DNA from 4 places in the Paenarthrobacter sp. CAP02 genome. Region 3 is predicted to be linked to each of the others. Evidence: riboswitches for the same ligand, from Rfam matches in the RefSeq annotation. Region 3 holds a riboswitch; each other region holds the start of a gene.
The links. A riboswitch is a leader RNA that binds a small molecule or an ion and turns the genes downstream of it on or off. The one in region 3 is predicted to bind thiamine pyrophosphate.

Region 1 (7,181 bases), on a different contig from region 3:
AGAGGGCGTCGACGTCGGACAGCAGCACGAGCGCGTCGGCGCGGACCAGGTGGGCCACCAACGCAGCCAGCCGGTCGTTGTCGCCGAAACGGATTTCGTGGGTAGCAACAGTGTCGTTTTCGTTCACGACCGGTACCACGCCGAGGTTCAGCAGCCGATCCAAAGCACGGAAGGCATTGGTGTGCTGCGTGCGGCGCATGAGGTCATCGGCCGTCAACAGGACCTGGCTGACAGTGATCCCATGCGCGCTGAAAGCCTGCGTGTAGCGGGCCATCAGGAGTCCTTGCCCAACGCTGGCTGCTGCCTGCTGCGTAGCGAGGTCCTTCGGGCGCTTGGCAAGGCCCAACGGAGCCAGGCCCGCGGCGATGGCACCAGAGGAGACCAAGATGATTTCGGTGCCCGCATTGCGCTGATGGGCCAGGGCGTCAACCAGTCCCGCGAGGGACTTCTCGGAAATACCGCCCTTGATACTCGTCAGCGACGAGGAACCCACTTTGACGACAATCCGCTTGGCGGTGGCCAGTGCGTTGCGTTCGAGGCCCTCGGCGGAGTTCGGTGCGTCGACGGTCCTAGTCGTCATCACCGGCGTCCAGGTTGCTTTCCTTCACGGCCTGGGCACGCCGGCCGCTGACGGACTCGGTCCAGATGCCCGCCTTGCGCTCAGCTTCAAGCTCGGCACGCGCAGCAGCCTTGGCTTCACGGCGTTCAACCTGTTCTTCGCGCTTCTGCGAACGCGTGGGCCGGTCCCCGATGTCGGCAACGCGGATGTCCGTGCCGCGCGGAGTTGCCAGGAGCTCGGCGCCGGCCATCATGGTCGGCTCCCAGTCGAAGACAACGCCGTCGTCTTCACCGATGACCACGGTGTCGCCCGGCTTGGCACCGACCTTGAACAGTTCGGTTTCGACGCCGAGCTTCGCCAGCCGGTCGGCAAGGTATCCAATGGCTTCCTCGTTGGTGAAGTCGGTCTGCTTGACCCAGCGAACGGGCTTCTCGCCCAGGACACGGAACAGCGGCTCGAGGTTCTTTTCTTCGCGGCGGATCTTGAAGCCGGACTCGTTGACCGCGCGCGGACGAAGGACCGGAGGAGCGACCTTGGGGGGCGCAGTCGCGACCGCATCCCGCGCGGCCTTGACGATCTCCGCCATGGCGAAGCCCAGTTGGCGCAGGCCTTCGTGGCTCGTGGCCGAGACTTCGAACACGCGGTATCCGCGGGCTTCGAGGTCCGGACGAACGAACTCAGCCATGTCCTTGCCGTCCGGAAGGTCCACCTTGTTAAGGACAACCAGCTTGGGGCGCTCGTTCAGCGGAACCACCTCGCCGTCCACACCGGCGTAGCTCATGTCCACTGCGTACTTGTCGAGTTCGGCCTCGATAATCGCCAGGTCGGACAAAGGATCCCGATCGGATTCCAGGGTTCCGCAGTCAAGGACATGCACCAGTGCGGCGCAGCGCTCCACGTGGCGCAGGAAGTTGTGTCCGAGTCCCTTGCCGTCGCTTGCTCCCTCGATAAGGCCCGGAACATCGGCAATGGTGAAGCGGACATCGCCGGCCTGGACCACGCCAAGGTTGGGGATGAGGGTGGTGAAGGGGTAATCGGCAATCTTGGGCCGGGCAGCGGACATGGCTGCGATGAGGCTGGACTTGCCGGCGGACGGGAAGCCAACCAGGGCGATGTCGGCAATGGACTTCAGTTCCAGGACAATATCGCTGGATTCGCCCTCGATGCCCAGGAGGGCAAAGCCGGGAGCCCGACGCTTCTGTGAGGACAGTGAGGCGTTGCCGAGGCCACCCTGGCCGCCAGCGGCAGCGATGTACTCGGTACCTTCGCCCACGAGGTCAGCCAGGACTTCGCCGTCCTTGGTCTTGACCACGGTGCCATCGGGTACCGGAAGGATCAGGGTTTCGCCGTTCTTGCCACCGCGCCAGTCACCCATGCCCGGACCACCATTTGTAGCGTGGCGGTGGGGTGCGTGGTGGTAGTCGAGCAGGGTGGTGGTCTGGGCAGACACCCGAAGGATGACGTCGCCACCGTTGCCGCCGTTACCTCCGTCGGGGCCGCCGAGCGGCTTGAACTTCTCCCGCTTAACAGAGACACAGCCGTGGCCGCCGGTTCCGCCGGATACGTGCAGGACTACCCGGTCTACAAAGCTCGCCACGTGGATCTCCTCAGTTGCTGTTGTACAGCGTTGTTGCAAAACCAGTGCGCCCAAGCGCCCCAGTCGATTGTAATGCGGTTAAAAGAACGGTGGAGCGGGCCGTTTGGCCCGCTCCACCGGTTCAGAACTTGTTGTTACTCTGCAGCTGCAGCAGCAACGATGTTCACTACGCGACGGCCGCGGCGAGTACCAAACTCAACCGCACCGGCCTGGAGAGCGAACAGGGTGTCGTCGCCACCGCGGCCGACGCCTGCACCGGGGTGGAAGTGGGTTCCGCGCTGGCGAACGATGATCTCGCCTGCGGAAACTACCTGACCACCGAAGCGCTTGACGCCCAGGTACTGAGCGTTGGAGTCACGACCGTTGCGAGTGGAACTCGCGCCTTTTTTGTGTGCCATGTGAAATGCCTGCCTCTAAATTTCTGGGGAAACTGAAAAACCTGAACAGCGTGTAACGAAAGTTACGCGATGCTGGTGATCTTGATCTTGGTCAGTTCCTGACGGTGACCCTGACGCTTCCGGTAGCCGGTCTTGTTCTTGAACTTCTGGATGACGATCTTCGGACCACGGAGGTCTTCGAGGATCTCAGCCGTAACCTTGACGTTGGCCAGTTCCGCAGCTGCGGAGGTGACCTTGTCGCCGTCAACCAGGAGCAAGGCGGGCAGCTCAAGCGTGCTACCGGCTCCACCGGGGACGCGGTTAAGCGTTACGTAGTCTCCAACGGAAACTTTTTCTTGGCGGCCGCCTGCGCGGACAATCGCGTACACCACTTGGGTACTCACTTCTCTCGACGTTTATAACTAAATTTGCGTGCGGAACCTGAACCGGAATCAGGCTTGGTTCGCGCTGTGCCTCAACGCCGTGGACTTCTGAACGAAGTCCGCGAGTCATCCCATGAACAATTCCAAGGGGCATAACCCAAGTGTTGGCGTAAGCACCGAAGATCAAGATTACGCTAGTTTGACCTTCAGCTGCAAATGAGGCCGGGTCCGGAGGCTACCACGTGACTCGCGTCACCAGTTGTAACGGACTCTCCCGGCACCGTGCCCATACAGCCTACAGGGTTTGGGCACGATTAACGCGATTTGCCCTGCGACGCGCGGCGAGCCTCGCAAATTACCCGCCCGGACGCCCAACCGGAGAGGTCAGGAGAAAACACGTGGCGCGTCGAAGAAGGCAGTTTCGTAGCGGCAGGACTGGGTGAAGGCTTCCATCATGGCCTCGCGATCCGCCGGCGAGGCCGCAAGGGCCGCCGCGTCCGTGAGCTTGATCGCAGTCCTGGTTGCCTCGGCGAAATCTTCGTCGGCGTACGTCTTCAACCACTCCGCGTATGCGTGGTCCACAGGGGAACCTGCTTCCACGTAGGCGTGGTGCAGTTTTTGGCCCACTTCCGCGTACAACCAGTAGCAGGGAAGAATCGCCGCCAGCAGCACTGCGTAGCTTCCCGATGCCGAACAGGCCAGCAAATGGTCCACATAGGACTTGGTCACGGGACCCGTTGTCCCGGACACGTCGCGGCTGCTGAGCCAGTTCCTGTGCAATTCCGACTCGACCTCCAAGCACTGCATGGAGCCCTTGGCCCAGAACAACTGCTCGTCTTCAGTAGGGGCCAGGGCGCTGGCCCGGGCCAGGACCCGGGAGTAGCCGTTGAGGTAGATCGCGTCCTGTGCCAGGTAATAGCCGAAGGCGGATTCCGGCAGGCTGCCTTTCTGAAGGCCATCGATGAAGCCAAGCCGATGGATCGCGTCGAGCTCCGCGCGTGCGTGTTCCCACAAAGTCGCGGCGAACTCGCCAGGCCTCAGACCCCGCTGGTGGTGGAAGTGGTGGATCGGCCCGCTTCCTCGTCCTACTTCCAACGCCCCGGAGTGCCTCAAAGCCTCAAGCAACCAGGGCTTCACCTCCCGCAGTGAAGCTTCCCAGTCCCCCGTGCTGACCTGCACCGTGGCCAGGGCGGACGACAACGAACACCCTGTGCCGTGGCTGTTCCGGGTATCGATGCGGGGCCCTTCGACCTCGACCACGTCCTGCCGCAGCAACCCGCTCGTATTCACCAAAGCATCAGGACACGCGGTTCCCGCCAAGTGGCCGCCCTTCACCAGGACCGTGTTCCCGTACTCAGCGGCCAACCGCTTACCCTGGTCCAGCGCCGAAGCCCAGTCCGTAGCTTCCGCCTCGCCCAGCAGCACTGCCAGCTCGGGAAGGTTCGGGGTCAGGAGGTCTGCCAACGGCAGGAGCGAACGCAACGCCTTCTCAGCGGACTCGCGCAGGAGCCTGTCTCCACTGGTTGCCACCATCACCGGGTCCAGGACCACGACGCCGGGACGCACCTTTTCGAGCCAGCTGCGGACTTCGTCGATGACCTCAGCGTCGCCGAGCATGCCGATTTTGACGGCGTCAATCTCAATGTCGTTGCTGATGGCGTCCAGTTGTTGGCGCAGAAATTCGACGGGGGGCACGTGGACGGCGCTGACGCCCACGGTGTTCTGGGCTGTGAGGGCGGTGATGGCAGCCATGCCGTAACCACCGTGGGCCGCGATGCTCTTCAAGTCCGCCTGGATTCCTGCCCCACCGGATGGGTCAGAGCCGGCGATACTCAGCACCCGCGGGGTCGGCCTGCCTGAAGCGACCGGGTAGACAGGAGAATATGGTGCAGTCATGGGGACATCCCTTCGCCGGTGCTAACCGGACAGGTTCAACGGGTCTGGATCTCAGCCCGGCCCAACGCCAGGCACCCCGTGTCTGTCCCCCAGCCTAACCGGGAAGCAGCCCGGCCCGGGAACAGCGCTTCGTAGGGGCCCGGATATGACCCATTGACGTCCCCAGGGTCTGGCCATGGACGTCCTGGACATGCAAAAGACCCCGTAGCGACTGCCGGGGCAGTTGCTACGGGGTCCGATAAGCACTGTACGAATCAGAGCTCGGAAGCCGGCACGCCGACTCCCAGGATGATGGGCTCGTCTGCGGGTGCCTTTTTGGCTGGTTCCACAGGGGCCTTGGCCTCGTGGGACGAACCTTGTGGCGCCGACGCAGTCACTTCATGGTGTTCAACGCTGGTTTCGTTGGCCGCACCTTGGGCCCTGCTTGCGCTGCGGTTACGGCGACCTCGGCGACTCCCGGACGTCGAAGCGGCTTCCCGATCCTGCTCAGCGGCCCGAGCCGGGGCTGCCACCTTCGGGGCAGCAGCAGGTTCGCGGACGGCAGCTGGTTCCGCTTCCGCCTCCGGCGCCGCTCCCAGGTGGGAGAATGCCTCCGCCAGCAGATCCAGGCTCATTGCCGGTTTGGCCGCTTGGGGTTCGTCCTGGTGTTCAACGAACGGCAAAGCGACTTCTTCGCCTCCGAAACGCAGGACCGGGGTGGAGCGTGCTTCCCGGACTGCTGCCTCGTGGGCCGTTGATTCTTCGTCGTTGCCATGAACGACGGGTTCGTCGGCAGCCGTCTGATGCGTTGACCGCGCCAGTTCCTCTGCACGGTGAACCTCGTCGTCGTGCAGGTGGGCAGCGTGCGCTGCAGCCGCGATGGTAGCCAACGCCGCGCGGGTTGCCTCGGCCTTTGCCTGGCGCGCAGGGTCCTGCGGTTCAGGGTGCGTTGGCGAGGCCGCAGGCGCCGCCGGCGCAGACTGAACCGGAGCGGGGGCTTCGGAAACAGCCTGTCCCCCGCCCTTGCCTCGGCGGCGCTTCCGTTCCGTACGGGCCGCCGGTTGCTGCTGCTGCGTCTCCGTGTGCGGGCGGTGGTGCTCAGCGGCCACAACGTTGGCACGGCGGTGTTCCACCGGCTCATCGTGTGTCACGACGCCACGGCCGGCGCAGTGCTCGCACTGCTCGCCGAAGACCTCGAGGAGGCCGGTGCCCATGCGCTTACGCGTCATTTGTACCAGGCCCAACGACGTGACTTCGGCGACCTGGTGCTTGGTCCGGTCGCGGCCAAGGCACTCAACCATGCGGCGCAGCACGAGATCGCGGTTGGATTCCAGGACCATGTCGATGAAGTCGATGACAATGATGCCGCCGATATCGCGCAGGCGCAGCTGGCGGACTACTTCCTCGGCAGCTTCGAGGTTGTTCTTGGTGACAGTCTCTTCGAGGTTGCCGCCGCTGCCGGTGAACTTGCCGGTGTTGACGTCCACCACGGTCATGGCTTCGGTGCGGTCAATGACCAACGAACCACCCGAGGGCAGGAAGACCTTGCGTTCCAGGGCCTTGTGGATCTGCTCGTCGATGCGCCAGGCAGCGAAGATGTCCTGGTCCTTGGTCCACTTCTCGAGGCGTCCCACCAGGTCAGGGGCAACGTAGGTCACGTAGGCCTCGATGGTGTCCCATGCGTCGTCACCGGAGACGATCAGCTTGGAGAAGTCTTCGTTGAAGACGTCGCGCACTACCTTGATGGTCAGGTCAGGTTCGCCGTACAGCAGTTCCGGTGCAAGGACCTTGGTTGAGGAGGCTTGCCCCTCAATGCCCTCCCACTGAGCGCGCAGGCGGTTGATGTCGTGCGTCAGCTCTTCTTCCGATGCACCTTCAGCCGCGGTACGGACAATGACGCCGGCGTTTTCCGGCAAGCGGTCCTTGAGGATGCGCTTGAGGCGGTTGCGTTCAACGTCCGGCAACTTGCGGGAGATACCTGTCATGGAGCCGCCCGGTACGTACACCAGGTAGCGGCCCGGCAGCGAAATCTGGCTGGTCAGCCGGGCACCCTTGTGACCCACGGGGTCCTTGGTGACCTGCACCAGGACAGAATCGCCCGACTTCAGGGCGTTCTCGATCCGGCGCGGCTGGCCTTCAAGGTTGACAGCATCCCAATTGACCTCGCCGGCGTACAGCACGGCGTTACGGCCACGGCCGATGTCCACGAACGCGGCTTCCATGGAAGGCAGTACGTTCTGGACCTTGCCGAGGTACACATTGCCGATCAGGGAGTCCTGTTGTGTCTTGGACACGAAGTGCTCAGCCAGGACGCCGTCTTCGAGTACGCCGATCTGGATTCTGTCGTCGCGCTGGCGGACGATCATTTGGCGGTCTACCGACTCGCGGCG
Region 2 (7,181 bases), on a different contig from region 3:
GACGCGTGTGCTGTTGGGATTGATGTTGCTGGCCAATGCCACCAACATCCTGATCCTGAGCACCGGAGGCTACGCGGGGCTCGCACCCCTGTTCAGCAAGGAAACCAACCCCGACGCTTACAACGATCCGTTGCCGCAGGCACTGATCCTGACGTCGATCGTGATCTCGTTCGCGGTGACCGCCTTCATGCTGGGCATCATCTACCGGACGTGGGTCCTGGCCCGCCAGGACGAGATCCAGGACGACCTTGAGGACGTCCGCGTGGCCAAGACTCCGAGCTTCGACGCCGAGGACGACGCCATTGTTCCTCTGGAAACATCGGAGTTCGCCGTAACACCCACAACGACGACCGACCGGAGCCATCCGGAAGCCACGGAGAAGCCGCACACCAGCACCACCCAGGAAGGAGGCAGTGCGTGAACCTCGCGAACCTGTCGCCGCTCGCTGTCCTCCTGCCGATTCTGGGTGCAGCCCTCGCATTCCTGTTGATCAAGCACCACTCTGCGCAGCGGGCGGTGAGCATCGGCATTCTGAGCGTGACCCTCCTGCTCGAGTGCCTGCTCCTGGTTTCCGTATGGAACGGCGGCACCACGTCCGTCACCCTGGGCGGTTGGCTGCCTCCGTGGGGTGTGGTGCTGGTTGTGGACCAGTTCTCCTCGCTGATGCTGGTTGTCTCAACCGTGGTGAGTCTGGCGGTGTTGATCTACGCCACCGGCCAGGGCATGGCTGACGGCGACCAGGAAGCACCGGTCTCGATCTTCCACCCCACCTACCTGATCCTGGTGGCAGGCGTGTCCAACGCGTTCCTCACCGGCGACCTCTTCAACCTTTACGTTGGCTTCGAGATCCTGCTCACGGCAAGCTACGTCCTGATGACCTTGGGCGGGACGGGCCCACGTATCCGGGCGGGCGTCACGTACGTGGTTGTTTCGGTGGTGTCGTCCGTGTTGTTCCTGGTGGCCATCGCCATGATTTACGGTGCCACTGGAACCATCACCATGGCCGACCTTGCGGTAAAGCTCGCCGAATTGGACCAAGGCACCCAGAACCTCCTGCACGTTATGTTGCTGGTGGCGTTTGGCATCAAGGCCGCTGTGTTCCCGCTGTCCTTCTGGCTTCCCGACTCCTACCCAACAGCGCCCGCCCCCGTCACCGCGGTGTTCGCCGGGTTGCTTACCAAGGTGGGCGTTTATGCCATGGTCCGCACGGAGACGTTGCTATTCCCGGGGGATACCCTCAATGTTCCCCTGATGGTGGTGGCGTTGCTGACCATGGTGGTGGGTATCTTGGGCGCGTTGGCCCAAAGCGACATCAAACGTCTCCTGTCCTTCACGTTGGTGAGCCACATCGGCTACATGGTGTTCGGCCTCGCCATGAGTTCCGTGGCCGGCCTGGGTGCCGCTGTCTTCTACGTGGCGCACCACATTACGGTGCAGACCAGCCTGTTCCTGGTGACCGGCCTTATCGAGCGCCGGGGCGGCAGTTCGTCCATCGACCGGCTGGGCGGCTTGGCCAAACTCTCGCCACTGCTGGCCCTCTTGTTCTTCGTTCCGGCCATGAATTTGGCGGGCATACCGCCCTTCTCCGGCTTCCTTGGCAAGTTGGGCCTCCTGCAGGCAGGCGTGGAACTGGGCACCCCACTGGCGATCACGTTGGTGGTCGGCGGCGTGGTCACCAGCCTGCTGACCTTGCTGGCAATCGCCAGGGTCTGGAACAGGGCTTTTTGGCGCAAGCCCGAGGACGCTGAATACCCGGATCCTGTGCTGTTGGCCAGTGGGAACGTCGGGGTGCTCCCGCGGACCATGGTGGGTTCGACGGCGGGACTGGTGGTTTTCGGGGTGGCGTTGACGGTGTTTGCCGGTCCGCTCTTCCACCTCGCAGACGGATCAGCGGAGATCATGCTGGACCGCTCGGCTTACATCCATTCGGTCCTGGGTGATTCGGTGGAGATTCCGGCGTTGCCGCAGAGGGCTGATGCCAAATGAGCCGTAAACCGAACTCCTTCCGTACTGAACTGCCGCTGCTCATCTGGCTGGTCATCGTTTGGGGTGCTCTGTGGCGGGATTTCAGCCCGGGCAACCTGCTGTTCGGTGCTCTGATCGCGGTGCTGGTGGCAAAGTTCTTCTACTTGCCTCCCGTAGAGCTCAGCGGCAGGTTCAACGTACTGCGCGCCATTCCGTTCGCGCTGATCTTCCTCGCCAAAGTGGTGGCAGCGAGCTTCCTCGTGTTGTACCTGGCTGTGGTCAAAGGGCCAAAGGTGCGCAGCGCCGTCGTCGCCGTTCCGTTGCGTAGCCATTCCGACCTCATGGTGACGGCAACAGGGCACGTCATCTCCCTGATTCCGGGCTCGTTGGTGGTGGAAGTGGACCGGTCGACGTCCACGCTGTACCTGCACGCGCTCAACATTTACCAAGAGGCTGACATCGAAAAGATCCGTCAGGAAGTCCAGAACATTGAAGCCGGCTTGATCCGCATCATGGGCACCCGCGAGGAAGTCCAGGCGTTGGGAGCCGAGATCAGTCCAGGCGTGAAAGGGGCAGCCCTGTGAAGGAAATCGTCCTCATAGTTACGGCCGTTATTCTCAGCCTGGCCGCTGCCGGCGCCATCGTGCGGATCGCGATCGGTCCCTCGTTGCTGGACCGGGTCTTGGCATCCGACGTTCTGCTGGCAATTCTCGGCGCAGCCTTGGCGATCGACATGGCGGTGAACCGGCACCTGAATAACCTGATGCTGCTGGTAGCACTGGCCGTGATCGGCTTTATTGGCTCGGTGACAGTAGCCCGGTTCGTGGCTGAGCGGAGGGAACAGAGCAATGAGTCCTGATGCCACCGGCGTGGATGCCGTCATCGATGGTGTGACCGCCGTGTTCCTGGTAGTGGGAGCGCTGATGTCCCTTGGCGCTGCGGTTGGTTTGCTGCGTTTCCCTGACCTGATGAGCCGCATGCACGCTGCTACCAAACCGCAGGTCCTGGGCTTGTTCCTCATGCTGGCGGCCATCGGCCTGCAGATGCGGACCTGGTGGGTGTGGCCCGTGCTGTTGGTGGCGTGGATTTTCCAGCTGCTGACCGCGCCGGTGTCGGCCCACATGGTCGGTCGGGCTGCGTACCGGACCAAGCATGGCCACCGGGAGATGCTGACCAAGGACGAACTTGAGGCCGTCGTACAGAGGGCGGCTGCGGGGCAAGTCGACCCGGAGGGTTAAAGCCAACGCGGGGTCACTTCCGGCCCATCCCCACGGGGATTCATGGGCCGGAAGTGACCCCGCGTTGCTTAACGCCGCGGTGCGCCTAGACGATGTCCTGGGACTTCGCGAAGCGGGCGATGGCACGCTGGGTGCCCCTGCTGGCCAGCACCTGGATGAGTGTGCTCACAAACGCCGAGATCAAGGCGAAGGTGAGGGCGGAGCGAAGGCTCGTTTCCATGTCATCGTTGCCTGTGGGCGGCTTGTTGCCTGTGGCCTTTTCCCACCCTTTGTTGACGAGTTTTGTTCCGACGAAGCCCGCCCCGAGGCTCACTCCGGCGCCGATCAGCTTGAAGAAGAGGTTCATGCCACCAGCCTAGCTGCAACGCGTGGACCGGCAACGCTAGCGGCGGCTTTCCCGTTCCTTGAGGAAGGCGGCCAGGGAGCCTACGGGCGCCAGGACTGGGACGACAGTGTGCTCGGCCGTCCATATGGCATCGACGGTCCCGTATCCGGCGATTTCCTTGAGGAGGTAGAAGGTGGGCGGCATCAGTTTCAGGGTGCCTACTGCCTCTGCCGCGAGGATTCCCTCCACGGGCATCCACAGGGATTGCCACGCTTCGGTTGTTTGGTGGTGGGGCTCCATGTCCGCCGAGGGCCTGGCCACGTAGAAGAACGTGTCGAAACGCTTGGGCATGTCGATCGGGGTAATCCAGTTGGCCCATGGGCGCAGGTCACCGGCGTCGATGCTCAGCCCGGCTTCCTCCCGGACCTCCCGGATCGCAGCGGTGAGCACGGTCCCTGCTTTAGTAAGCGCATCGCCGGAAGCGATGGAGCTGGCCTGCCAGTCCGCCGCATGGCTGCTGAGCAGTTCGGGGGCGTAGTCCCACCCTGAGTGGTCGGCAGGGTCCACGCGTCCTCCCGGGAAAACCACCATTCCTGCGGCGAAGTCCATGGTGCTGACCCTGTGCTGGACGAACGCCTCGAGCCCGGGCGGGGTATCGCGGAGCAGGATGACGCTTGCGGCGAGGCGTGCTTCAGCCACATCAACGTTGTCTGGAAGGCCAGAGCCGGGTTGGTCCGTCATGAAGTGTGCCCCTTCGCTTTGGATGTTGCTGGATCATTCTCTCAGGTCCGTTGCGAGGCCTGGTGTGCAGGGTGTGGGCCCAACGAAGGGTGTTCAGCGGGCCTCACAACGGTGGGGGTGGGCCGGAATGTGACCGGACCGCAGTCCCCACCGCGGAGTGCAGGTGTAAACTGAACCAGCCCAGCAGGGCAGATTTAATAACGACAGGGGAGCGCCGCCGTCGGAACCTGCAGAGATGCGGGAGCCGCGAGGGCGCTGAGAGTGCGGACAGCCGCAGACCCTCGAACCTGATCCGGTTAGTACCGGCGCAAGGGAGTCGAGCTTCTCAGAGTGTCCGGAACCGGGCGGCGCAGGCCGGTCGGGTAATCCGGGGAGCACTTTCCCCTCCTGTAACTCAGGAGGCAGAAAAATGACCACGGTAAGCGTGAAGAAGACCAGTTATAACTGGCGTGTTGTAGACATTGTGGTGGCAGCATTGATCGCCATCGCCGGCGGCGTGATTTTCTGGGCATGGTCCCAAGGCGCCGCACTGGTATCCATCCCCATGAACGCGGCGTATCCGCCGCTGACGGGCTTGATCGCGGGCGGTTGGATGATTCCGGCGGTCCTGGGCATGCTCATCATCCGTAAGCCGGGTGCCGCCCTGTTCTGCGAGTCCGTTGCTGCCACAGGCGAACTCATCATGGGCTCCCAGTACGGCACAACCGTACTGATCTCCGGCGTCCTTCAGGGCCTCGGCGCGGAGCTCATCTTCGCCGCGTTCCTCTACAAGAAGTTCAACCTGCCCACCTCGCTCCTTGCCGGTGCAGGTGCGGGCCTCTTCTGCGGCCTCAACGACTCGTTCCTTCCCTGGGGCTGGAACATCGCCTACGAGGCAATCGACAAGCTCACTTACATCACGTTCACCACGATCTCCGGGGCGATCATTGCGGGCGCACTGTCATGGATTGCCACCCGCGGCCTGGCGAAAACCGGCGTCCTTAGTTCCTTCGCGTCGCGCAAGGCCGCTTCGGAGCCCGTCTTCAGCTGATGCCCGTCATTGAACGCGGCGGCCACGTCCGGCCTGCCGCCATCACAGCCGAGGGCTGGGGATGGCGGCACGCCGGAAGGGCCACGCCAGCCATCCAAGGCCTTGACCTCAGGATCGAACCGGGGGAGCGGGTATTGCTGCTCGGCCCCTCGGGTGCGGGCAAGTCCACGCTCCTGCATGCCCTTGCGGGGGTGTTGGGGGACGAGGAAGACGACTCGGACGAGACTGGCTCGCTGCTGCTGGACGGCGCTTCTCCCCGGGAGCAGCGCGGCCGCGCCGGCCTGATGCAGCAGGACCCGGAAACGCAGGTTGTCCTGTCCCGCGTGGGGGACGACGTCGCCTTCGGCGCCGAGAACCTGGCCGTGCCGCCGGAGGAAATTTGGGCCCGCGTCCATGAAGCGCTCGCCGACGTCGGGTTGCGGACCGCTGCCGGCGGCGGACTGGCGTTGGATCATCCGACGGCGGCCCTGTCCGGCGGGCAGAAACAGCGCCTCGCGCTTGCGGGGATTTTGGCGATGCGGCCCGGGCTGATCCTGCTGGACGAACCAACGGCCAACCTGGACCCTGCAGGGGTCCTTGAGGTGCGGGACGCGGTGGGCCGCTGCCTCGACAAGACCGGAGCCACCCTTGTTGTGGTGGAACACCGTGTGTCAGTGTGGAAGGACCTGGTGGACCGGATTGTGGTGTTGCAGCCAGGATCCGCGGGCAACGGCACTCCGGGCGTCCTGTTGGACGGGCCGCGGGAACAGGTCCTGTCGGAGGCCCGGACCATGCTGATGGCAGCCGGCGTCTGGGTTCCCGGATACGTCCCGGCAACCCGTGCCCGGCGCACTGAGACCTCCGCCGCGCAACTGCTCCTGGCTGCCCAGGACGTGGCGGTCTCGCGGGAAAAGCCCCGCCGAAAGGGATTCCGGACCATCCCCCCGGTTCCTGTGCAATCCGACGTCAGCGCCCAGGTCAGGGCGGGCCAAGCGCTCACCATAACTGGTCCGAATGGTGCCGGAAAGTCCACCTTTGCGCTCACCTTGGCTGGCCTCCTGGCGCCGGTGGACGGCCAGGTGAGTGCCGCCGTCGAGCTTTCAGAAGGGGCCGGAATCGACCCGTTCAAGTGGAAAGCCGATCAGCTGATTTCCCGGATCGGGACCGTATTCCAGGAACCCGAGCACCAGTTCGTCACGGGTAAGGTGCTGGACGAGCTGATGTTTGGTCCCAAACACCTGGGCCACGGCGAGGAACGCGTGGACGAACTGCTGGAGCGGTTGCGGCTCACCCACCTGGTGGACGCGAACCCGTACACGCTGTCCGGCGGCGAGAAGCGCAGGCTTTCGGTGGCCACGGTGCTCGCCGCGCATCCCAAAGTCCTCGTCCTCGATGAGCCCACGTTCGGCCAGGACGCGAACACCTGGGCCGAGCTGGCATCGTTCCTTTCGGAGTTGCTCGACGCCGGAACAGCCGTGGTCTCCGTAACCCACGACCAGGAATTCAGCGACGTGCTCGGCGGCACGGAGCTGCGCCTGAACCCCGCGGCACGTGCAGCAAGCCGCCAGGAAGCCGGTGCAGCATGAGGGACGCATTGAACCTGCGGGGTAACCACGCCCTGTTGACCGCAGCGAACCCGTTGGCCAAGTTCGCCGCGGTTTTCCTCATCTCGCTGGTGTTGGCTCTCTCCATCGACTGGGTCTCGGCAACCACGGCGCTGGTGGCCGAACTGGCGCTGTTCCCGCTTGCCGGGCTCACGCTGCGGCTTTTGTGGCAGCGGGCGTGGCCGTTGATCATCGCTGCGGCGATTGGTGGCTGGAGCACAGCGATCGTGGCGGCTGACAGCGGCGCGGTACTGCTCGACGTCGGACTCTGGTCCATCAGCGAAGGTTCCCTTGAGCTG
Region 3 (7,181 bases):
ACCGGCGACGGTCGGTGTCGACGACGTCGACCCTGACCTGCTCGCCACCAGCCAAAGCCGCAACAACTGTGCGCAGTGCGCGTGCTGTGCGTCCTTGACGGCCGATTACCCGTCCGAGGTCCTCCTGGTGAACTCGCACCTCAAGGGATTCCCCGCGGCGGTTGTTCTTGGCACTGACCTTGACATCCTCAGGACTGTCAACGATCCCACGAACCAAGTGCTCGAGCGCTTCGGACAGCAACTTACTCAGCCTCGGTGGTCTCTGCTTCAGCTTCGGCCGGAGCCTCAGCAGCTTCGTCCTTCTTGGCCTTCTTGGTGATGGCTTCCGGGATGATGACGGAACCCTTCTCCGGTGCTACGAAGGCTTCCTTCGGAGCTTTGGTCTTCAGGGTGCCTTCCTGGCCCGGCAGGCCCTTGAACTTCTGCCAGTCACCGGTGATCTTGAGGATCGCAGCAACCTGCTCGGTCGGCTGGGCGCCAACGGACAGCCAGTACTGGGCGCGCTCGGAAGCGACCTCGATGTACGACGGCTCTTCGGTGGGGTGGTACTTGCCGATTTCTTCAATGGCACGGCCATCGCGCTTGGCGCGGGCATCCATGACGACGATGCGGTAGTACGGTGCGCGCATCTTACCGAAGCGCTTAAGGCGAATCTTTACGGCCACTTTTGTGGTCACTCCTGTTTCTGAAACGAGGTGAACCCGACGTTCTGCACCCGTGGGGCGGGCCATACTGGACGGTTCGAAGGACAAGATACGGGCACGGAGAGAGGGGCCGCACCGATCAAGTACCTGTCCATTGTGCCAGATGCCCGGTGCAATTACGACTTAGGCCGCAAAGGGTGGCGTGTTCTTGGTCACTCCGGACGGATCGTATCCGCGAAAACCGGGCAACTGTCAGGCGGACCAGACGTAGAGTCCGGAGCGGTCGGCTTTTTCCACATCCGTGGCGAGGGCGGCCAGTTGCTGGACGTACTGGCGCGATTGGGTGGCGTCAAAGGGCATGTCGTCCTGGGCGGCCCAGGCAGCAGCAACGTCGTCAAGGACGTTGCCATCGCCTTCGTTCTCGTAGGTGAGCAGTTCGGCAAGCGCGCGCACCATGGCCTCGGGAACTCCGAGGAGGGCATCACTCGTCACATCCACCAGGGCGAGCTCATAGTCTGCTCCCGCCGCATGGACGGCCTGTCCGGCGAGGTCGCCCAACTGCTCGACCTCAAAGTCGGTGATGCCTTCGATCCTGACGGCGGGGCCTGTGGCTTCGGCACCGCGATCCAGCGCGGCTGCCCGTTTGAGTGCTTCGTCGTGGGTGGCTACAAAAATTTCGGCAAAGCCCATGGAAAGTACTCTCAATCCTTCGTGCTGACGGGGCGGCGGCACGGGAACCGAAAGGTTCCGCGCCGTCAATGCCCAGCCTAGTGCAGCCATGGGCTGCCAGGACGATTCAGCGAACGGCGACGCGCAGCTTGTTCCGCCATGGGTCGTCGAACCGAAGCTCAGCGCCGGTGTGGTGATTCTGGACGCCCGCCACCTTCAGCCGGTCCGCCAGCATCGCGACGTCATCGGCCGTGGGGACCTCGATCAGGACTTCCCCCAGCCCCAGCGTGTCCTTTCGGGGTCCGGCGCCCCGACTGTTCCACACGTTCATGGCCATATGGTGGTGGTATCCCCCGGCGGAAACGAACAAGGCCTGGCCGTGCCAGCCCGCCGTCCGCTCGAACCCCAGGGTTTCCACATAGAACTTTTGCGCAGTTTCGACGTCCCCCACTTGGAGGTGCACGTGGCCGATCCCGGCGGCTGCCTCCCGCTGGCCGGTCACGGCAGCCTCACTCAGGTGCTGCTGCAGGAACCGCTGCGGCGGGAGTGCGACGTTGTCCATGACGACGTTCTTGCCGTCCCACTGCCACAGTTCGCGGGGCTTGTCATAGTAGAGCTCAATACCGTTGCCCTCGGGGTCGGTGAAATAGAACGCCTCGCTGACCAGGTGGTCGGCGCTTCCGGCAAAGGCGCGCGGCTCGTATTCTGCCGCCGTGGCAATGGTGGCCGCCAGAGAGGGCTGGTCTTCAAAGAGGATGGCGGTGTGGAAGAGACCCGCTTCCCCGCGGCCCGGAATCTGCAGGCCTGAGGCAGGCGCCAGGTGGACAACAGGCTTTCCGGTGCGGCCCAAGTACAGTCCGCCATCCTGCTCGGCCACGATGTCCAGGCCCAAGGCGCGCTGGTAGTAGTCGCTCATGACCTTCATGTCGCCAACCTTGAGCATGACGGTGCCCATGGTGAGTTCGGCAGGAAGAAGATCCTGGCTGTTTGCTGTAGTCATGTGAAGCTCCTGGGTCTGAGGCTGCCGCCCTTTCGGCACCCTTCTACTAGTACTAAATTACTTGAAGCTTCAATTTATTCCTAACGGATGATCCCGCCACGCAAAACGATGTGCTGGAGTTCGGCCACGGTGTCGAGGGCGACCCGCGGATCTTCACGGCAGAGAACGACGTCGGCACTCGCCCCTTCGCTGATGGCTTCGGCCCCCAGCCACGCCCTGGCGCCCCACGTTGCGGCCTCCAGGACAGCGGAAGGCGGCAGGCCGGCGTCGTGCAGTTCCTTCATCTCGTCCGCAATCCGGCCGTGCTTGATGACGCTGCCGGCATCGGTGCCCGTGTAGATGGTGACACCGGCTTCGAAGGCTTCCAGCACACGGTCGTGACGGCGTTCCCACAGCTTCGCCATGTGATCTGCGTAGACGGGGAACTTGGGCGCGGCCTGGGCGGAAATCTCCGGAAAAGTCGCAATGTTGACCAGCGTAGGGACAATCGGAACACCCTGCTCCACAAACCGCGGAAGGTGCCGGGGCAAGAGGCCCGTTGCGTGTTCGATGCAGTCGATATTGGCGTCCAGCATGTCGTCAATGGTGTCTTCGGCGAAGCAGTGGGCCGTCACCCTGGCACCCTCATCGTGCGCGGCCGAAATGGCGTCCTTGACCAGCTTTGCCGGGAAGGACGCGGCCAGGTCACCAATGCCGCGATCGATCCAGTCGCCCACGAGTTTTACCCAGCCATCGCCGTCACGGGCTTCTTTGCGGACGGTCTCCACGAGCTGTTCGGGCTCGATTTCATGGCCCAGCCCGCGGAGGTACCGCCGGTCCCTGGCTATATGCCGGCCAGCCCTGATAAGGCGCGGCAAATCCGCGCGCCCTTGAACCCAGCGCGTGTCACTGGGCGATCCTGCATCACGGATCAACAGCGTGCCGGCCGCCAGGTCTGCCCGTGCCTGGGCGAGGGTGGTCTGCTCATCAACCGCACCACCCGGCCCCAAACCGATGTGGCAGTGGGCGTCGACAAAGCCGGGCAGGACCCAGCCGTCGAGCACAACGTCCGGTGCCGCGACCGGCTGGATGAACGTCAGGCGACCGTCAACGGACCACATGCCCCTGCGCTCCTTGTCTGCTGCTACGAGCACCGTACCGCTGAATTCGATGATGTTGGCCATGGCAAAAAGCCTAGCCCCGTACCTGCCGGGCAAGCCTGCAACGCCATATGACTGTGCGGCCGCAGGCATCTGTGGTAACTTCGTCTACGACCACACGGGGGCCCCTGCAGGGGCTGAGATCGGACTGAGGCAGTCTGCGACCGTTGAACCTGTCCGGGTAATGCCGGCGAAGGAAGTGAGCAGTCCCTTGAGCACCACAGAAACTCAGCACAGCCCTGCCCAAAACGGGACCGTCGTTGAGACCGGGGCACCGGAAACCGTGACGCAGTCGCTGAAATCCCACTCGCTGGGGTGGCTTGAAGATCCCGAACATGGCATTCGCGTTCCTGTCACCGAGATCGCACTGGAACCCTCCCCCAATGGCCAAGCCAACCCGCCCCTGCAGGTCTATCGAACTGCCGGACCGGGCAGTGACCCGAGAGTCGGGCTGGAACCGTTCCGTGCACCCTGGATCGAAGGCCGGGGCGACACGGAGCCGTACTCGGGCCGGGAAAGGAACCTGCTCGACGACGGCAAGTCCGCGGTCCGGCGCGGTGCGGCATCGGCGGAGTGGAAGGGCGCACAACCGGTGCCCCGCCGCGCCGTCGAGCAGAAAACCGTGACGCAGATGCACTATGCCCGGAAGGGCATCGTGACGCAGGAGATGCAGTTCGTGGCCTTGCGCGAGAACTGCGATGTCGAACTGGTCCGCAGCGAAGTTGCCGCCGGACGCGCCATCATCCCCAGCAACATCAACCACCCGGAATCCGAACCGATGATTATCGGCAAGGCGTTCCTGGTCAAGATCAACGCCAATATTGGCAACTCCGCGGTCACCAGCTCCATCACCGAGGAAGTGGACAAACTTCAGTGGGCGGCGCAATGGGGTGCCGATACGGTCATGGACCTCTCCACCGGCGATGACATCCACACCACGCGGGAATGGATCATCCGCAACTCCCCTGTTCCAATCGGCACGGTTCCCATTTATCAGGCACTCGAAAAGGTCAACGGCGAGGCCAATAAGCTCACGTGGGAGATCTTCCGCGACACCGTGATTGAACAGTGCGAACAAGGGGTGGACTACATGACCGTCCATGCCGGGGTGCTGCTGCGCTACGTCCCGTTGACTGCCAATCGCGTCACCGGCATCGTTTCCCGCGGCGGCTCGATCATGGCCGGCTGGTGCCTGGCCCACCACCAGGAGAACTTCCTTTACACCCACTTCGACGAACTGTGCGAGATCTTCGCCAAGTACGATGTCGCCTTTTCGCTCGGCGACGGTCTGCGTCCCGGCTCCATCGCGGACGCCAATGATGCCGCGCAGTTCGCAGAGCTGGACACCCTTGCCGAGCTGACCCAGCGGGCGTGGGAGTTCGATGTCCAGGTCATGGTGGAAGGCCCGGGGCACATCCCCTTCCACTTGGTCCGTGAAAACGTCGAACGCCAGCAGGAACTGTGCAAGGGTGCCCCGTTCTACACACTGGGTCCCTTGGTCACGGATGTGGCGCCCGGCTACGACCACATCACCTCAGCCATCGGCGCGACCGAAATCGCCCGCTACGGCACGGCAATGCTCTGCTACGTGACGCCCAAGGAACACCTTGGCCTGCCGAACAAGGACGACGTCAAAACCGGTGTGATCACCTACAAGATCGCCGCCCACGCCGCTGACCTCGCCAAGGGGCACCCTGGCGCGAACGAGCGCGACGATGCACTGTCCAAAGCCCGCTTCGAGTTCCGTTGGCGCGACCAGTTCGCCCTGTCCCTCGATCCTGTGACAGCCGAGGCGTTCCACGACGAAACCCTGCCCGCCGAGCCGGCCAAGACCGCGCACTTCTGCTCGATGTGCGGGCCGAAATTCTGCTCCATGCGGATCAGCCAGGATATCCGCGATGAGTACGGCTCAGCTGAAGCGCAGGCCGCAATCGCCGGCATGTACAGCGGCATGAGGGAAAAGAGCCAGGAGTTCCTGGCCTCCGGCGGGAAGGTCTACCTGCCGGAACTGCAGGTACCCGGCACTGCGGGCAATGGCAGTTCAGGACGCCTGAACTGACATGGCCCGTCCCACGTCCGCGACAAACGAGCGGATGATGTGATCGCCATCCACTGAATCCTGGGGCCGGTGCCCGCCCGCTGCCACCCGGCGGAGGGCGCCGGTCTCCTGGAGGTATCCCGCAATTTCCTCGTAGAGCGGCTCCCAACCACCCGTAAGGACCAAGGTGGGAACGCCCGGCACGATATGAAGTGGCGCTTCCCACGGGGGCGCCTGGAGCCTGAGCCTGCGCGCCGCCCTCTGTGCCTCCGGCGTGTCCAGTCCCCCGGTTTCGGCCGAAAAGGCCCTGCGGAAGTATTCCCGCTGGTAGTCGGCGTCGTTCAGTTGTGCCCGGACGTCGAACAACGGCTCCATCAGCGCACGGTGGGAGGCCGTGGCCGGCAGTTCGGCTGTCAGCGACAAGCACGCCGGCTCCACCAACGACAGCGAATGCACCAGATCCGGGCGCTCGATGGCTGCGAGCATGGCGGAAATGGCGCCCTGTTCGTGCGCCACGACGTGGCCTCCACCGGCATCGGCCAACGCATTGATCACGATGGCGACATCTGCTGCCACATTGGACGGCGCCGGTTCCTCGACGGCCGAAAAGCCGTGCCGCCTCAGGAACAAGGCGTCATAGGCCAGCGCCATGCCGTGTTGCTTCGGCCATGCTGCGGCGCCGAAACTCCCCAGGCCGTGAACGAAGACTACGCGCTGCTTGTGCATTGGTTCAGCCTATTCCACGGCTCTGACATCCCAACTGACCGGCAGCTGGGACGCACTGTCTACTTACCGAGGAACTTGTCGAAGCCCTTGGGAAGGTTCAGCGACGACGGGTCGAAGTCCGCCGCGCCTTGCCCAAAAGCCGCGCCCGTGGGGGCCGCTGAAGCAGCGTTTGCCCGCTTGGCCTCTGCATCGCGAAGTTCCTGGGCTGCCTTGGCCGGGTTGCCGGACCGTGCCTTCTTCTTGGGAGTGTTCTTCCCGTTCTTGCGTCCGCCAGGGCCACCGAGGCCGGGCATTCCAGGCATACCCGGCATGCCTCCGCCCTGGGCCAGCTTCTTCATCATCTTCTGAGCCTGGGCGAAGCGTTCCAGCAGGCCGTTGACCTCGGAGACATGCACGCCGGAACCCTTGGCGATACGCGCGCGGCGGGAGCCGTTGATGATCTTGGGAGCAACACGCTCGTGCGGTGTCATGGAACGGACGATCGCCTCGACGCGGTCGATCTCTTTTTCGTCGAAGTTCTCCAGCTGCTGACGGATGTTTTGAGCACCCGGCATCATCATGAGCATCTTCTTCATGGAGCCCATGTTGCGGATCTGCTGCATCTGGGCGAGGAAGTCGTCCAGGGTGAAGTCTTCCTGGTCGGCGAACTTCTTCGCCATCCGGGCGGCTTCATCCTTGTCCCATGCCTTCTCAGCCTGCTCGATCAGGGTGAGGACGTCACCCATGTCGAGGATGCGGGACGCCATGCGGTCCGGGTGGAAGAGCTCAAAGTCGTCCAGGCCTTCGCCGGTGGAGGCAAACATGACGGGCTTGCCGGTCACGGACGCCACGGAAAGTGCGGCACCACCGCGGGCGTCGCCGTCGAGCTTTGACAGGACGATGCCCGTGAAGTTGACGCCCTCGTCGAAGGCCATCGCCGTGTTGACGGCGTCCTGGCCGATCATGGAGTCGATCACGAACAGGAC
Region 4 (7,181 bases), 390 kb from region 3:
GGGAATCCGGCCTGCCTGCCTGGCCAAACGGCCGGCAATGACAGCGTGCTTGAAGGCCTCCGCCATCTGCACCGGGTTCTGTGCACGCGTCACCGCTGTAGCCAGCAGGACGGCGTCGCAACCCAGTTCCATGGCCAGCGCGGCATCGGAAGCGGTTCCGATCCCGGCGTCGAGCACCACGGGCACCGATGCCCGTGACACAATCAGCTCAATATTGTGCGGGTTCAGGATGCCCAGGCCCGTCCCGATGGGTGAGCCCAGCGGCATCACCGCGGTGGCGCCAAGGTTTTCCAGCCGCAGGGCAAGGACCGGATCATCATTGGTGTAAGCGAAGACCTTGAACCCGCGGTTGACCAGCTGCTCCGTAGCATCGACGAGTTCAACGGCATCGGGGAGGAGTGTGTGCTCGTCCGCGATGACTTCCAGCTTCACCCAATCGGTCTCCAGCGCCTCGCGGGCAAGTTCGGCGGTCATCACCGCGTCCTTCGCCGTGAAACAGCCGGCCGTGTTGGGCAACACCCGGATGTTGTGGTCCACCAGGAGCTGGAAGAGAGACCCGGTTTCTGCCGGCGAATAGCGCCGCATGGCTACGGTGGTCAGCTCCGTACCCGAGGCCAGGAGCGCAGCGCCCAAACCGTCCAGGCTCGGGGCACCCCCTGTTCCCATGATCAGTCGAGAACCAAAGTCGACGCCGTCGATCACCAAGGCGTCGGTGCTGGGGGCAGTGCTTGTTGTGGTCATTGTTCAGCCTCCCTGGACTGCGGTAACGAGTTCGAGTTCATCGCCGTCGGCGAGTGCTGTTGCCGCCCACTGGCTGCGCGGCACCACCTCTGAATTGCGCGCGACGGCGACACCCAGCTTGCCGCCGTCGGCCGCCTGTCCCCTGTGGTCCAGTTCGCGGCCGGTGATGGCGGTGACGAGGGTGCTGACAGAGGCGTCATCGGCCACTGCATGGTCGGATCCATTGAGTTTGATGTTCATGCGCTTTCCTTGCTGCGGGCGTGTGCTGGGACGAAGTTCCGTGGACCGGTTGCGCTGGCCGTAAAGCGGTCGGGGCGGAAAGGGGCCCACTGTGCATCGGTCGATCCGTTGATCAGTTCGCCGACAATCCTTGCGGCTACCGGTGTCAGCAGGACTCCGTGACGGAAGAACCCGGTGGCAACCACCAAACCCTCAATGTCGCCATTGGTTCCGGCGACGCGGCCAAGCAACGGTGCGTTGTCCGGCGTCCCTGGCCTGGCGCGGGCTGTTGCCTCCAGGAGTTCGAGTTCGGCGACCGCGGGGACCAGGACCTGGGCGTCGCGCAGGAGTTGATAGACGCCGCCCGCCGAGACGGCGTTGGAGGCCGTGGACAGTCCGTCCTCACGCTGGGTCGCTCCGATCACCACGGTGCCGTCGTCGCGGGGGACGATGTAGACGGGAACGCCCCGCACTATCCCCCGGACGGTGGAGGTAACGAGAGGTTGCAGGTTGTCCGGAACCCGAAGCCTGAGGATGTCACCATAGACCGGCCGCAGTGGAAGCGTGAGCCCTTCGGGCAGGCCGTCCAAGCCGGCGGCGCCCAGACCGTTTGCGACCACCGTGTCGGTGGCAAAGACTTTGGTGCCTGACTCGAGTTCGACTCCAGAGACCCTGCCTTCATCCCACAGGAGACGATGTGCCAGCGCTTTCACAGCGAATCCGTCGTCCGCCCCCGTAACCCAGCTCGGATCATCGGGAGAGTGATCCGACAGTTCGGCCAAAAGGCAGGCGGCGAGCTTGCGGGGATCCACCTGGTGGTCGGTGGGGATGTCGAAGGCACAGGAAATTTGGGGACTCAGCAAGGGCTCACGCTCCCTCGCCTCCCGGAGGGCCAATGGCTCCACTCCCAAGCCTGCAGCCTTCTGTACCACCCGGAGGTCTGCGAGCGCGCGGCGGTCGGCGGCGTCGGCACCCACGGCGAGGGTCGGCGTCGTGCGGTATCCGGCGGCGTGCGCCCCTCCGGCCAGCGCGCCAACAAAAGCGGGCCACAGCCGGGAGGATTCGACCATGAGTTCCAGGAGTTCTTCTTCCTGGTAGTGCAGTTCACTGACGGGTGCCAGCATCCCGGCCGCTGCGAAAGTTGCGCCGTTTGCGGGCCAAGGGTCGATGAGTGCGACTGAGCGGCCCAGCCTGCGCAGTTGGTGGGCGATGCCCAACCCGATGATGCCGCCGCCGATAATGGCTACATCTGCATGAATGGCGTCTGCCATGTGTTCCCTTCCCTACGCCGGTATTAGCCGGATCAGGTCAAGCGGTCGGCGCTGAAGCCCTCTCAGCCGGACGGTCACATAGTCGAACGTCGCGGCTCCCGCAGTACGTGCCCAGTGTAGAGGAACTACTCTGGTTCCCATGACCCAGCCTGAATCCCTCGCCTCAGCCCGACTCTATTTGTGCACCGATGCCCGGAAGCGACAGGGCGATTTCAAAGACTTCGTCGATGCCGCCTTCGAGGGTGGGGTGGACATCATCCAGCTCCGGGACAAGTCGATCGAGGCAGCCGAAGAACTGGACTTGCTGGCCATCCTGCGGAGTGTGGCAGAGCGGCACGGCCGACTGTGGGCTGTCAACGATCGGGCCGATATTGCCAGTGTTTCCGGGGCTCCTGTGTTCCACGTGGGCCAGAAGGACCTGCCCCTTCCGGTGGCCCGGACCTTCCTCCCGGCCCCTGCCGCGATTGGACTTTCCACGCACACTCCGGAGCAGGTCAATGCGGCCATTGCCGCTTCTACCGGCGACGGCGGCCTGGACTATTTCTGTGTCGGTCCGGTTTGGGCGACACCCACCAAACCAGGGCGCCAAGCCGTTGGGCCGGACCTGGTCACATATGCCGCAGAAGCGATGAGGCGTGCCACGGAAACGACCGACGGCGCCGTGCAGCTCCCCTGGTTCGCTATTGGCGGCATCGACCTGGGCAACGTGGAACAGGTCCTTTCGGCGGGGGCCAGCAGGATCGTGGTTGTCCGTGCCATCACCGAAGCCGCAGACCCGACGGCGGCTGCCAAGTCGCTGCTGGAAGCCCTGGACTCAATTTAGCGAAAGTCGCTCACCGTGCGGCCTTGACATGGTGTGATCCCCGGAATCCGGGCTACCCTGATTTTCGTGTCACATCATCGGATTGCACCCAACGTCGACGACTCGTCGGACCAGCTCGCAGCGGCCCTCGCCGCACTCCGGACGGAGCTGGAACTCCCAGGCGACTACCCCACGGGGGCAGTGGAAGAAGCCCGAAAAGCCGTGGCGGACCTGAAGCTGCCTGAACGCGACCTTCGGGACATTCCGTTTGTCACCATCGACCCGGCCACGTCGACAGACCTGGACCAGGCGCTGTTCATAGAGCGCGCCGGTGACGGTTACAAGGTCCTCTATGCGATCGCCGACGTTCCGTCCTTCGTGGCTCCCGGTGGTGCCCTCGACACGGAGACACGCCGGCGCGGCCAGACCTTCTATGCTCCGGATGGACGCATTCCCTTGCACCCGGAAGTCATCAGCGAACATGCCGGCAGCCTGCTGGCAGAGCAGGACTGTGGCGCCTTCGTCTGGGATTTCGTCCTGGACGCGCAGGCCGAAGCAGTGACGGTGACAGTAGGCCGCGCCACCGTGCGCAGCCGGGCCAAGCTAAGTTACAAGGGCGTCCAGGAGCAGATCGACGACGGAACGGCACCGCCTGTACTGCAGCTCCTCAAGGAAGTGGGGTTGAAACGGGTAGAACTCGAACGCCTCCGCGGCGGCGCGAGCCTGAACATGCCCGAACAGGAGATCGTCCAAGCGGCCGACGGCGGCGGGTACAGGATCGTTGCTGCCCCGTCGTTGCCGGTGGAGGACTGGAACGCGCAGATTTCACTCATGACCGGGATGGCGGCAGCTCAGCTGATGCTGGACGGCAAGGTTGGCATACTGCGCACCATGCCCGCACCGGATGAACGCTCCCTGCGTCACTTCAAAAGGCAGACCACGGCCCTTGGTAAACCCTGGGATGGACGGATCAGCTACGGCGAATACCTGCGGACCCTGGACGCATCAGACCCGAAGCAACTCGCCATCCTGCACTCAGCCGGGACGTTGTTCAGGGGTGCCAACTACACACCTTTCGACGGCGAGGTCCCGACGGAAGTCATCCAGGCAGCCATCGGCGCTCCGTACGCGCACACCACAGCACCGTTGCGCCGCCTCATCGACCGTTTCGTCCTGGTGATCTGCGAGGCACTGAGCAACAAGCGCGACATCCCTGCCTGGGCCCGGGAAGCCTTGCCGTCCTTGCCCGAGATCATGGCCTCGTCCGATCAACTCGCTGGCCGCCTCGAGCGTGCCGCCCTGGATACGGTGGAAGCGGCACTGGTTGCCAACCATGTTGGCCAGGAATTTGATGCGGTGGTCATTTCCGGCTCGAAGCCAAACGGGAACGGAAAGGGCAACGGGAACGGAAACGGGAACGGCGGTCCTTACGGAATCGTCCAAATAGCGGAGCCCGCCGTGACCGCCCGTTGCGACGGCGAACTGGAGTCCGGGACCAAGGTCCGCGTCCGGTTGGTCAAGGCTGACATTGCCAGCCGCGAGATCCTGTTTGAACTGCTGCCATAGCGCCGTTCAATCCCCAATCCGGGCTTTCGGGCTCCCAGAGGATAGACTGGGCGTGTAGTAATGGATGCCCGGTCGTTGATTCAGTTAATTTTTGAACTCAACAAGCCCGCCCCTACGCGATCTTGAGATGTACCAACTGGTCACCAGTGCCAGTACTTAGATAGCCCGCGATCGGCTTCCACTGGACTTGCTTGCGCGCCCGTTGGTGCTCCGGTACGGCTATGCCGCCCCCGTTGAGCATGCGGCGCCAATGCCCAAATGAATAAGGAAACTCCCTGTGAGTGAATTGCATACCCATGAAGTCCTGACGGACCCCACCGGAACAGAAACCCTCGAGCCCGAGGAAACAATCGTCTCGGACGAGAAGCCCCACGAGATCGAAGAGAAGTCGTTCGCAGACTTCAACGTGCGCGCAGACATCGTGGAGTCCTTGGCAGATGCCGGGATCACCCACCCGTTCCCCATCCAGGCCATGACCCTGCCCGTCGCACTGGGCGGCCACGACATCATCGGCCAGGCCAAGACAGGTACAGGCAAAACCCTCGGCTTTGGCGTGCCTGCCCTGCAGCGCGTTGTAGGGCGCGACGACGCCGGCTATGACAAGCTCGCCGTCCCCGGCGCACCGCAGGCCTTGGTCATCGTCCCCACGCGCGAACTTGCCGTGCAGGTCGCCAACGATCTCCAGACGGCCTCGCGCAAGCGCAACGCGCGCATCGCCACCATCTACGGCGGCCGGGCCTACGAACCCCAGATCGATGCGCTGCAGAAGGGCGTCGAGATCGTCGTAGGTACCCCTGGCCGACTCATCGACCTCTACAAGCAGAAGCACCTGAGCTTGAAGAACGTCAAGATGGTGATTCTTGACGAGGCCGACGAAATGCTGGACCTTGGCTTCCTTCCGGACGTTGAGACCCTGATCGCCGGCACTCCCGCCGTGCGGCAGACGCTGCTCTTCTCCGCAACGATGCCTGGCCCCGTGATCGCGATGGCACGTCGTTACATGACGCAGCCCACCCACATCCGTGCGGCTGACCCGAACGATGAGGGCCTGACCAAGCGGGACATCCGCCAGCTCATCTACCGTGCCCACAGCATGGACAAGACCGAAGTCGTGGCACGCATCCTCCAGGCCCGCGGACGTGGCCGGACCATCATCTTCACCAAGACCAAGCGCACCGCCGCAAAGGTCGCCGAGGAACTCGTGGACCGCGGGTTCGCGGCTGCAGCCATCCACGGCGACCTGGGCCAGGGCGCCCGCGAACAGGCCCTGCGTGCCTTCCGCAACAACAAGGTGGACGTCCTGGTTGCCACCGATGTCGCCGCCCGTGGCATCGACGTCGATGACGTCACGCACGTGATCAACTACCAGTGCGTTGAAGACGAGAAGATCTACCTGCACCGTGTTGGCCGCACCGGCCGCGCAGGCAACAAGGGCACCGCCGTCACGTTCGTTGACTGGGACGACATGCCCCGCTGGGGACTCATCAACAAGGCCTTGGGACTCAGCGTTCCGGAGCCGGTTGAAACGTACTCCTCCTCGCCGCACCTCTACACCGACCTTGATATTCCCGAGGGAACCAAGGGACGCTTGCCCCGGAACAAGCGCACCCTGGCCGGTGTGGACGCCGAGGTCCTGGAGGACCTCGGCGAGACCGGCAAGAAGAACTCCCGCTCAGGCGGTTCGGACCGTAACGGCTCCCGTGACGGCGGACGTGGCCGCGATGGCGGCCGTGGACGTTCCGGCAAGGCCGACTCCGGCGAATCCAAGGGTGAGGGCGGACGCAACCGTACGCGCCGCCGTCGTACCTCCGAAGGCGAAGCGGCACCGGCTGCCGCAGCCCCGGAAACGGGCACGGACAATTCCGAGAAGCCCGCACGTACACGTCGCACCCGGACCCGCCGCCGCAACGGCGAAGTAGTCTCCGGTCAGACCGCAGCTGCCCAGTCCGGCAGCACCGAGGCTTAATTTCCTCAATGACTGAAACTGTTTGGGCGCCGGACGGCGGCAACCTGGTGGTACACGCGGACAACGCGGAGTTCCTTCCAACGCTGCCGGACGGCGCCTTCACACTCATTTACGTGGACCCTCCCTTCAACACCGGGCGGGTCCAGCGACGCCAGGAAACCCGGATGGTCCGCAACTCGGACGGCGACGGCGACCGCGTGGGCTTCAAGGGCCGCTCCTACGACACCATCAAGGGCGCCCTGCACAGCTATGACGACGCCTTCAGCGACTACTGGTCTTTCCTGGAGCCCAAGCTCGTGGAAGCCTGGCGCCTGCTGGCAGACGACGGCACCCTGTACCTGCACCTGGACTACCGCGAGGTGCACTACGCCAAGGTGATGCTCGACGCCATCTTTGGCCGGGAATGCTTCCTGAACGAAATCATCTGGGCCTACGATTACGGCGCCCGGGCCAAGAACCGCTGGCCCACCAAGCATGACAACATCCTGGTGTACGTGAAGAACCCCACCAAGTACCACTTCGACAACGCCGAAGTGGACCGGGAGCCCTACATGGCTCCGGGCTTGGTGACCCCCGCCAAACGTGAGCTGGGTAAGTTGCCCACGGACGTCTGGTG

Region 1: it holds a riboswitch for thiamine pyrophosphate, as region 3 does, so the genes downstream of both, thiD (bifunctional hydroxymethylpyrimidine kinase/phosphomethylpyrimidine kinase) here and thiC (phosphomethylpyrimidine synthase ThiC) in region 3, are expected to answer to the same signal.
Region 2: it holds a riboswitch for thiamine pyrophosphate, as region 3 does, so the genes downstream of both, ABHM97_RS19595 (ECF transporter S component) here and thiC (phosphomethylpyrimidine synthase ThiC) in region 3, are expected to answer to the same signal.
Region 4: it holds a riboswitch for thiamine pyrophosphate, as region 3 does, so the genes downstream of both, thiO (glycine oxidase ThiO) here and thiC (phosphomethylpyrimidine synthase ThiC) in region 3, are expected to answer to the same signal.

Annotation. Positions count from the first base shown of each region.
Region 1 covers NZ_JBEEII010000003.1:60,996-68,176, reverse strand. Annotated here, with positions in the region: gene proB (glutamate 5-kinase) at 1-580, opposite strand, end outside; gene obgE (GTPase ObgE) at 570-2,156, opposite strand; gene rpmA (50S ribosomal protein L27) at 2,291-2,554, opposite strand; gene rplU (50S ribosomal protein L21) at 2,617-2,925, opposite strand; gene thiD (bifunctional hydroxymethylpyrimidine kinase/phosphomethylpyrimidine kinase) at 3,301-4,812, opposite strand; TPP riboswitch at 4,803-4,901, opposite strand; gene ABHM97_RS05875 (Rne/Rng family ribonuclease) at 5,067-7,181, opposite strand, start outside.
Region 2 covers NZ_JBEEII010000014.1:74,598-81,778, forward strand. Annotated here, with positions in the region: gene ABHM97_RS19560 (Na(+)/H(+) antiporter subunit C) at 1-421, shown strand, start outside; gene ABHM97_RS19565 (Na+/H+ antiporter subunit D) at 418-1,986, shown strand; gene ABHM97_RS19570 (Na+/H+ antiporter subunit E) at 1,983-2,549, shown strand; gene ABHM97_RS19575 (MrpF/PhaF family protein) at 2,546-2,824, shown strand; gene mnhG (monovalent cation/H(+) antiporter subunit G) at 2,814-3,203, shown strand; gene ABHM97_RS19585 (DUF4235 domain-containing protein) at 3,289-3,549, opposite strand; gene ABHM97_RS19590 (NUDIX hydrolase) at 3,586-4,269, opposite strand; TPP riboswitch at 4,465-4,601, shown strand; gene ABHM97_RS19595 (ECF transporter S component) at 4,679-5,299, shown strand; gene ABHM97_RS19600 (ABC transporter ATP-binding protein) at 5,299-6,864, shown strand; gene ABHM97_RS19605 (energy-coupling factor transporter transmembrane component T family protein) at 6,861-7,181, shown strand, end outside.
Region 3 covers NZ_JBEEII010000004.1:416,190-423,370, reverse strand. Annotated here, with positions in the region: gene ABHM97_RS09860 (RNA-binding protein) at 1-241, opposite strand, end outside; gene rpsP (30S ribosomal protein S16) at 243-665, opposite strand; gene ABHM97_RS09850 (hypothetical protein) at 897-1,334, opposite strand; gene ABHM97_RS09845 (VOC family protein) at 1,441-2,313, opposite strand; gene ABHM97_RS09840 (amidohydrolase family protein) at 2,394-3,476, opposite strand; TPP riboswitch at 3,561-3,668, shown strand; gene thiC (phosphomethylpyrimidine synthase ThiC) at 3,664-5,511, shown strand; gene ABHM97_RS09830 (alpha/beta fold hydrolase) at 5,494-6,216, opposite strand; gene ffh (signal recognition particle protein) at 6,276-7,181, opposite strand, start outside.
Region 4 covers NZ_JBEEII010000004.1:22,480-29,660, reverse strand. Annotated here, with positions in the region: gene ABHM97_RS07965 (thiazole synthase) at 1-741, opposite strand, end outside; gene thiS (sulfur carrier protein ThiS) at 745-981, opposite strand; gene thiO (glycine oxidase ThiO) at 978-2,231, opposite strand; TPP riboswitch at 2,224-2,343, opposite strand; gene thiE (thiamine phosphate synthase) at 2,371-3,054, shown strand; gene ABHM97_RS07945 (RNB domain-containing ribonuclease) at 3,121-4,599, shown strand; gene ABHM97_RS07940 (DEAD/DEAH box helicase) at 4,877-6,565, shown strand; gene ABHM97_RS07935 (DNA-methyltransferase) at 6,574-7,181, shown strand, end outside.